2 regions of the Arcticibacter tournemirensis genome follow, and region 2 is predicted to be linked to the other one. Evidence: riboswitches for the same ligand, from Rfam matches in the RefSeq annotation. Region 2 holds a riboswitch; the other holds the start of a gene.
The links. A riboswitch is a leader RNA that binds a small molecule or an ion and turns the genes downstream of it on or off. The one in region 2 is predicted to bind cobalamin.
Positions count from the first base shown of each region.

Region 1: it holds a riboswitch for cobalamin, as region 2 does, so the genes downstream of both, BDE36_RS19000 (TonB-dependent receptor) here and BDE36_RS13540 (ribonucleoside-diphosphate reductase small subunit) in region 2, are expected to answer to the same signal.

Region 1 is NZ_VFPL01000001.1:4,573,552-4,577,715, forward strand. It holds gene BDE36_RS18990 (TolB family protein) at 1-1,499, shown strand, start outside; gene BDE36_RS18995 (hypothetical protein) at 1,502-1,780, shown strand; cobalamin riboswitch at 1,822-2,010, shown strand; gene BDE36_RS19000 (TonB-dependent receptor) at 2,101-4,155, shown strand.
Region 2 is NZ_VFPL01000001.1:3,204,236-3,208,399, reverse strand. It holds gene BDE36_RS13545 (ribonucleoside-diphosphate reductase subunit alpha) at 1-878, opposite strand, end outside; gene BDE36_RS13540 (ribonucleoside-diphosphate reductase small subunit) at 1,076-2,044, opposite strand; cobalamin riboswitch at 2,162-2,300, opposite strand; gene BDE36_RS13535 (response regulator transcription factor) at 2,555-3,241, opposite strand; gene BDE36_RS13530 (TlpA disulfide reductase family protein) at 3,345-4,164, opposite strand, start outside.

The DNA.
Region 1 (4,164 bases), 1.4 Mb from region 2:
CGGCCTTCAGTCCCGACGGCAAAACCGTAGTTGTGGTAGCTGTCGCAAAAACCGGCAAGGCCCTTTTCGAACTCAATCTTGAATCGGGTACGTTCTCTCCGCTCTTCCCCTTTCAGCTTCAGGAAATCCTTCGCCCGGTCTATGCCGGCAGACAGATCCTCTTCAAGGCTCATTACAACGGAATCGACAACATTTACCGGTTCAACCCCAATGACAGGCAGATATATCAGCTCACATCAGCCCGATTTGGCGCTTTTAATCCCTCCTACGACACGATCTCCCATAAGTTAATACTGAATACCTTTTCGGGACGCGGATACGATATAGCGGCTTTAAATTACTCCGATACCTCCGGGCAGAATATCAGCACGATAAAAAACACTTTTATCGACTACGCAGCACCCTTATACGACCAGGAAGGCCACAGCAATGTATTCGACAGCATTCAGCATAAAACTTATCCGGTAAAACGATATCACGAGTTGAGCAATTTGTTCTACTTCCACAGTCTTGTGCCGGTTGCGGAAGAAAATCAGTTCTTCGACGACTATAATGTTGGGATCGAAATGCAGTCGGACAATAAACTGAACACGCTGAGTTTCTACTCCCGCTACCAGTACAACAACGCTCTGCGTAAAAGTGAGTACCTCACCGGATTTAACTACAAACGCTACTTCCCTATCTTCAGCATCGATTATATTAACCGTCCCCGGCTGATATACCGCCGCGTGAATCAGGCGGGTAAAACTGTTTTAAGCCCGGTTACCTGGCGCGAGAATGAGATAAAGGCCGAAGTGACCTTTCCTTTTACCCTAAACCGGTTTAACAATAATTATAGTTTTGGATTCAAAACCGGCACAAGCTATACCAACCGGTACGGTATCGAAAACGGCATGCCTTCGCTCTTAAAAACGCTTGAATATCCCATGCATTACCAGTTTTACGCCTCGAGGAACAATCGCCGGAGCTCCCGTGATCTTGCGCCGCGTTGGGGACAGAATATCACGCTCACTTACCGGAACTATCCCTTCGAAAACCGCGTGGAAGGCGAACTATTCACCCTTCGAAGCACCTTTTACTTCCCCGGCCTTGCTTCCAACCACTCTTTTCAGGCTGCTTTCAACTACCAGCACGGTGATGGAAATTATGTAAATACAGTAGATATCCCGAGGGTAAGCGGCTACAGTTACCTTAGCCCGATTGGGAATACACGCAACACGCTTCTTCTGGACTACAGGCTACCTTTGCTTTACCCCGACTGGGAAGCAGGGCCACTTGCATTTATCAAACGCATTAAGGGCGGTGTTTTTGCCGATTTCGAAAATATCGGAAAGGGCGACGCCTTCTCTCCCCGCTCCTACGGCGCTGAACTCAGAGCGGATATGAACCTGCTCCGCTTTTATCTTCCTAATTTTGATGTTGGAGGAAAAGTGATATTTTTAAATGAAAAACCACGCCAAAATCCGATATTCGAATTTATGGCTACTTACAGCTTTTAACCATGAGTGGGAAAACAATTTTCATTATCGTTGCGACTGTTCTCGTGACGATCGTACTGATGAATAATACAGAAGAGATTGACTTCTGGATTTTTGGAATAGCTAAAATCCCGAAACTTGCAATCCTGGGTGCGATGTTTGCCATAGGGTTTGTCCTGGGAGTAATGGCAGCCAGGCCACGCAAGCAGAAAATAATCGTAAACGACCATTCTTCAACAACAGCCGAACCCGACGATTATCAGCCCAAACTAAGCGACGAAGACAGAGACTATATTAGTTGACAAGGGACGATGGAAAGTTGTCAATTGTCAATTTAATATTCTACCTTTGCAATGCTTTTGGTTTCCGGTGTAATAACCGGGATTAAAAGGGAATCCGGTGTAAGTCCGGAACTGTCCCGCAGCTGTAAGCTCCATTAACCAGGTCCACCCTATGTCACTGTATTTGAAAATACGGGAAGACAGGCCCGAGGGGAGTAAGTCAGAAGACCTGCCATAGCACGATAGATTCATAGCTTTCGGGGATTGAAGCTGGAATGAAAATACTCGTCGTATTTCCATTGTTCATTTCCTTCCCCCTGCTTAAATAATTACTCATTAACATGAAATCAGGGCGAGGACTTACTTCTTACAGACTGACGTATATTTTATGTCTGGCGCTTTTTTCAGGAAGCATCGCCTCGCATACAGAAGTCTTTGCTCAAGCCATTACGCCGAACGCCAAAAATCGATTCTCCACAAACGATACACTTAAGGAAGTACAAATAAAGGGGATCAAACCCAGCCTCCGTCATACCTCAATTACCCCTGTTCAAACACTCGCCGGACAGCAGCTTGAAAATCTGAACAGCTTATCCGTTGCAGATGCATTAAGATTCTTCTCGGGAGTACAAATAAAAGATTACGGCGGCATCGGAGGCTTAAAAACGGTCAACATTCGCAGTCTCGGCAGTCAGCATACCGCCGTATTCTATGACGGCATTCAACTCGGCAACGCGCAGGACGGGGAAATAGACCTGGGAAGATTCTCGCTCGACAATATCGAAGAGATCGACCTGTATAATAGTCAGCGGAGCAGCATCTTTCAGCCCGCGAGAGCTTTTGCAGCAGCCAGCAGTATTTACCTGCAGTCCAAAATCCCGGTTTTTAAAAACAACGATCGCGATCACGTGAGGGCCGCTTTCAAAACAGGCTCATTCGGACTGTTTTCACCATCACTGGCCTGGCAGCACAAAATAAGCAATAAGATTTCCAGCACGTTCAGCACAGAATGGCAAAGGACCGACGGCCGGTACAAGTTCAGGTATACCAATTCAGTATACGACACCACTGCCGTCCGTCAGAACGGCGACACCGAAGCTTTGCGATTAGAAGGAGGCTTGCATGGGTCGTTTGCCGACAGCAGCGAATGGTCTGTTAAAATCTTCCAGTATTTTTCAGAAAGAGGACTTCCCCGTGCCATCGTCAGAAATAATTTTGAATCACGCGACAGACAATGGGACCGCAATACTTTTGTCCAGGCATCCTGGACCAGCCGCAGCAACGGGCCATTTCAGCTGATGCTGAACGCGAAATATGCTCACGACTATATGCGGTATCTACAGCCCGGATACGACAATATCGAAGGATCCATGGATAACCGGTACAGACAAAAAGAATTTTATGCCTCAGCTGCCGGCCGGTACAGCTTAAATTCATTGCTGGACATCGCTCTGTCAACAGATCTCCTCGTTAATGACATGAGTTCTAACATGGCTCATTTTTCTTATCCTGCCAGATACACGAGCCTGACAGCGCTGGCATCCGAATTCCACTCCGGGCGTTTCAGAATGCAGGGAAGCCTTCTGGGCACACTGATTAATGAAACAACAGAGCAAAATGCTGCTGCAGGAAATAAAGAGAAGCTAAGTCCCGCTTTTACTGCTTCATGGCAGCCATTTCCGCAAAATACACTCTTGCTGAGAGCTTTTTACAAGGACATCTTCCGGATGCCTACCTTTAACGATCTTTATTATACCTTTTCGGGCAACACCGCCCTTCGGCCTGAGAATACCAAACAATACGATGCTGGCTTCACTATCCTGAAACATCTTAGTTCGCGTTTCTGGCAAAGCATTTCCCTTCAGGCAGACGCTTACTACAATCACGTAAAAGACAAGATCGTTGCTGTACCAGGCGAGAATATCGCTACCTGGATGATGATGAACCTAGGCGAAGTCAATATCAAAGGAGCGGAAGTAAACATGACAACTTCGGCAAAAGCCGGTAAAACCTCGTTAAATGCAACGCTGGCTTACACCTACCAGCAGGCTCTTGACGTAACCAGCGCCTCCGACTTTAACTATCGCCATCAAATCCCTTATACTCCCGAACACTCCGGGTCCTTCATTTTAAATGCCACACGCGAAAACATCTCCTTAAACTACAGTTATATCTATACGGGAGAACGGTACAGTCAGAAGGCTAATATTCCCGACAACTATATGGAACCCTGGTATACACACGACATATCAGCATCGGGAGGCTTCAAAACAAAGAAGATCGTTTATAAGGCCACCGCGGAAGTGAACAATCTTTTTAACCAATATCGTGATGTGATTTTGAACTTCCCGATGCCGGGCCGGTCATACCGCTTCACATTAAGCATGAACTATTAAAAGAGAATG
Region 2 (4,164 bases):
CGTTTACCTCCTCCCTGATCTACATATCTTGCTGTGTCGTTAAAGACTTTCAGCATGGGTATAATTCCGTTGCTGGTGCCATTAGTACCACTTATATACGACCCGGTTGCTCTTACATTATGAATACTTAAACCAATACCACCGGCACTCTGCGAAATCTTTGCGGTTTGTTTAAGTGTATCATATATCCCTTCAATGCTGTCGTCTTTCATGGTCAGAAGAAAGCATGACGACATCTGAGGTTTTGGCGTACCGGCATTGAACAATGTAGGAGTGGCGTGAGTAAACCAGCGTTCACTCATCAGATGATAGGTCTTTATAGCGCTTTCAATATCTTCTTTATGGATGCCCACTGCCACACGCATAAACATGTGCTGCGGCCGTTCGGCAATTCGTCCATCCAGCTTAAGCAGATATGATTTCTCAAGCGTTTTAAACCCAAAATAATCGAATCCAAAATCGCGGTCGTATATAATAGTACTATCCAGCAGTGAAGCGTTCGATTCAATTATCGCCCATACATCATCAGCTATCAATGACGCTGCCTTTCCGGTATTACGGTCGGTGTAGTTGTACAGCCTCTTCATCGTTTCTGAGAACGATTTTATGGTGTTTTTATGAAGGTTTGACACAGCAATCCGCGATGCCAGCAGTGCATAGTCGGGGTGCCTGGTTGTTAAAGATGCCGCGGTCTCTGCAGCTAGATTGTCGAGTTCAGAAGTGGTTACTCCATCAAAGATACCTTCTATTACTTTTTTTGCAACATCAACAGGGTCAACAAGCACGTGGTTTAATCCATAGCAAAGCTTCTCAATGCGAGCCGTTATTTTATCGAATTTTACGGATTCAGTTCTTCCGTCTCTTTTTATTACAAACATATTTCTTAGTATCAAGTAGCTAGTATCAAGTATCAAGACTAGCCGCAGTAAAGTAGCTGGTATCTAGTATCAAGTTTTAGTATCAAGTATCTGGTATCAAGTATCAAGACTGGGCGCAGTAACGTAGCTGGTATCTGATATCAAGACAAATCGCGTAAGAGCATCTTGATACTTGATACTAAGTACTTGATACTAAATTAAAAGTCTTCGTCAAGCGAAAACGACTGTCCTTCATTTCCGGCCATTACGCCACTTTTTTGATAGTCTCCAACGCGTTTTTCAAAAAAGTTAGTCTTTCCCTGCAGCGAGATCATTTCCATGAAATCGAAAGGGTTAGAAGCATTATAAACTTTCTCACAACCCAGCTCTCCAAGCCATCGGTCGGCTACGAACTCAATATATTGCCCCATAAGCTTTGCATTCATGCCGATGAGGTCTACCGGAAGGGCGTCTGTTACAAACTTTTTTTCTATTCTAACTGCATCCGTAATTATTTCTCTCACTTTGGATTCAGGTAATTTTTTATTTAGCATGCCGTAAAGCAGGCAGGCGAACTCGCAATGCATCCCCTCGTCTCTTGAGATTAGCTCATTGCTGAAAGTCAGTCCGGGCATCAGTCCTCTTTTTTTCAGCCAGAAGATTGAACAGAAGCTGCCACTAAAAAAGATGCCTTCTACAGCAGCAAAAGCAACAAGCCTCTCCGCAAAGCTGCCGTTCTCTATCCATTTTAATGCCCATTCGGCTTTTTCTTTCACGCAGGGAACTGTATCGATAGCATGGAACAAATGATCCTTTTCCTGAGGATCCTTAACATAGGTGTCAATAAGCAGAGCATAAGTCTCAGAATGGATATTCTCCATCATAATCTGAAATCCATAAAAACATCTTGCTTCCGGAACCTGTACCTCGCTCATGAAATTCACCGCGAGGTTTTCATTCACAATACCATCACTGGCAGCAAAGAATGCGAGTACATGCGAAATAAAATGACGCTCGCCATCATTAAGCCCCTGCCAGTCTTTCATATCTGCCGAAAGATCAATCTCTTCGGCGGTCCAGAAACTCGCTTCATGTTTTTTGTACATTTCCCAGATGTTGGGATAGTTGATGGGAAGGATAACGAAACGATCCTTGTTCTCCCTTAGTAATAATTCATCCTGTTGCATAATCATAATTTAAATGTTTAATGAAATAACAGGTGAGGCAAAGAGCTGACCGCAGAGCAACGCCGGGAGGCGTTAAACAACAGAAAGGATTCCTGCCAAAACCTTATTCGTGAAAGTTTCGGACAAACTATAGTGGCAGGTGTCTGGCTTTAAGACCTCAGTCTTTACACAGTTGCACGTCAGCCCGTGAATTTCACACGGTTCCCATTTAATCATTCCTCCACCGGAGCAATGAACCAATACAGTCTTTTAAAAAGAACTTACAAAAGCAAAAGTAAGTTTAAACAGATAAATACATGGAGAGAAGTTTTTAACAATTAAAACCTCCCACCCGCAGTTTTAATTGTTAGCTGAAAGAATCAGCTGTCTGACAACAGAAATGTGATGTAAATGAAAACCTAAGGCTGTTAATAAGTTTATCCGTCTGGTCTGTGAAAATGAATATCAGCATAAAATTTAAAAGACGTTCGTCATGTGTGATTTTTAGAGGCCGGCACTCAATCGCTATTCTTAAGCGTCAAATTTATATCCAACACCCTTAACGGTAGAAACGTAAGTATCTCCCAGCTTTTCACGAAGTTTCCTGATGTGAACATCAATAGTCCTGTTGGTCACCACTACCGAATCTTCCCAAATGTTTTTAAGGATAACGTCGCGGGTATATACTTTTCCAGGCCTTGACGCAAGCAGATAAAGCAACTCAAATTCCTTTTTTGCAAGTACCACCTTTTGTCCTTGCTGGTATACCAGGTAAGTTTCGCGGTCTATCACAAGGTCGGAGATCTCAAGCTTATTTTCAATGATATCTTCCGTCTGGTTATTTCTCCTCAATATTGCATTTATGCGGCTAATAAGGGCCCGTGGTTTGATAGGTTTAGCTATATAGTCATCGGCCCCCACATTAAATCCTGCAATTTCAGAATACTCTTCACTTCTGGCGGTTAGAAAAACCATAAAGGTACTTTTAAACTCATTCATGGTACGCATTATGCGACAAGCTTCTATCCCATCCATTTTCGGCATCATAACATCAAGGATGATCAAATCGGGGCGCGCTCTTTTAGCCTCGGTAATGCCTTCCTGCCCATTTGATGCAGAAAACACCTGGTAGCCTTCTTTTTTCAGATTATACTCAATCAATTCCCGGATATCCGGTTCATCATCGACAATAAGGATCTTTTGTTTTGCTGAACTCATGTTCTTTATTTACTTCGCTAAAGTATATTGTTAAATATATCAAATAGTTAATTTCATATTAAATAATTGTTAACAATCATAATAGCTTAACAATTAGCTCAGTTTATTTCAACGTCTTATTTAAAAACACTTCAAGTTCGTTTCCGCGCAAGTTCTTTTCGATGATCTTCCCTTCCTTATCTAAAAGGAAAGATGCTGGTATCGCCTCAACCAAATATTGCTGAGAAACTTTGCCGTTCCATTGTTTCAACTCTGATACGTGTGTCCAGGTAAGTTTATCGTCTTTTATAGCTTTTAGCCAGCTCGCCCTGTCGTTATCAAGCGACACACTAAGGATAGTAAAGCCTTTATCCCTATAAGCATTGTATTGTTTTACAAGGTTCGGATTTTCGATGCGACAGGGGCCGCACCACGATGCCCAGAAATCAAGCAGCACATATTTTCCCTTAAAGTCCGAAAGCTTCACCTGTTTCCCATCAGTTGATTCCATTTCAAAATCAGGAGCCTTCTGCCCTTTGGCTAAAGGCTTTAACCGCTCCATCTTAGCGATAAAATCCTGAATGGCTTCGTTACCCTTATATTTGCCTTTCAGATCATCGGCGTACCTAACCATTTCTTCTTCATAGCTATTTTGGTCGAGAGAGCTGATAGCATAAAATCCTGCAAGATTATCTTTGTTCTTTTCAGCAAAAGCCAGTGATTCATCAGAGAATTTTCTCATATTCTCTTCAAAGCGCGGTGTTATGGCTCTTTCAATGGAATCTTTTGCTGCCGGATTTCCTGATACCTTTCTTTCATACTCATTCCGTATGGCAAGAAATATTTTTCCATACTTATTACTTATGGTGTTAAACTCCTTTAGCTTTTCCGCGTCATCTGAACCTTCTATCACATATTCACCTGTGGGGTTATTGTAATCGGCC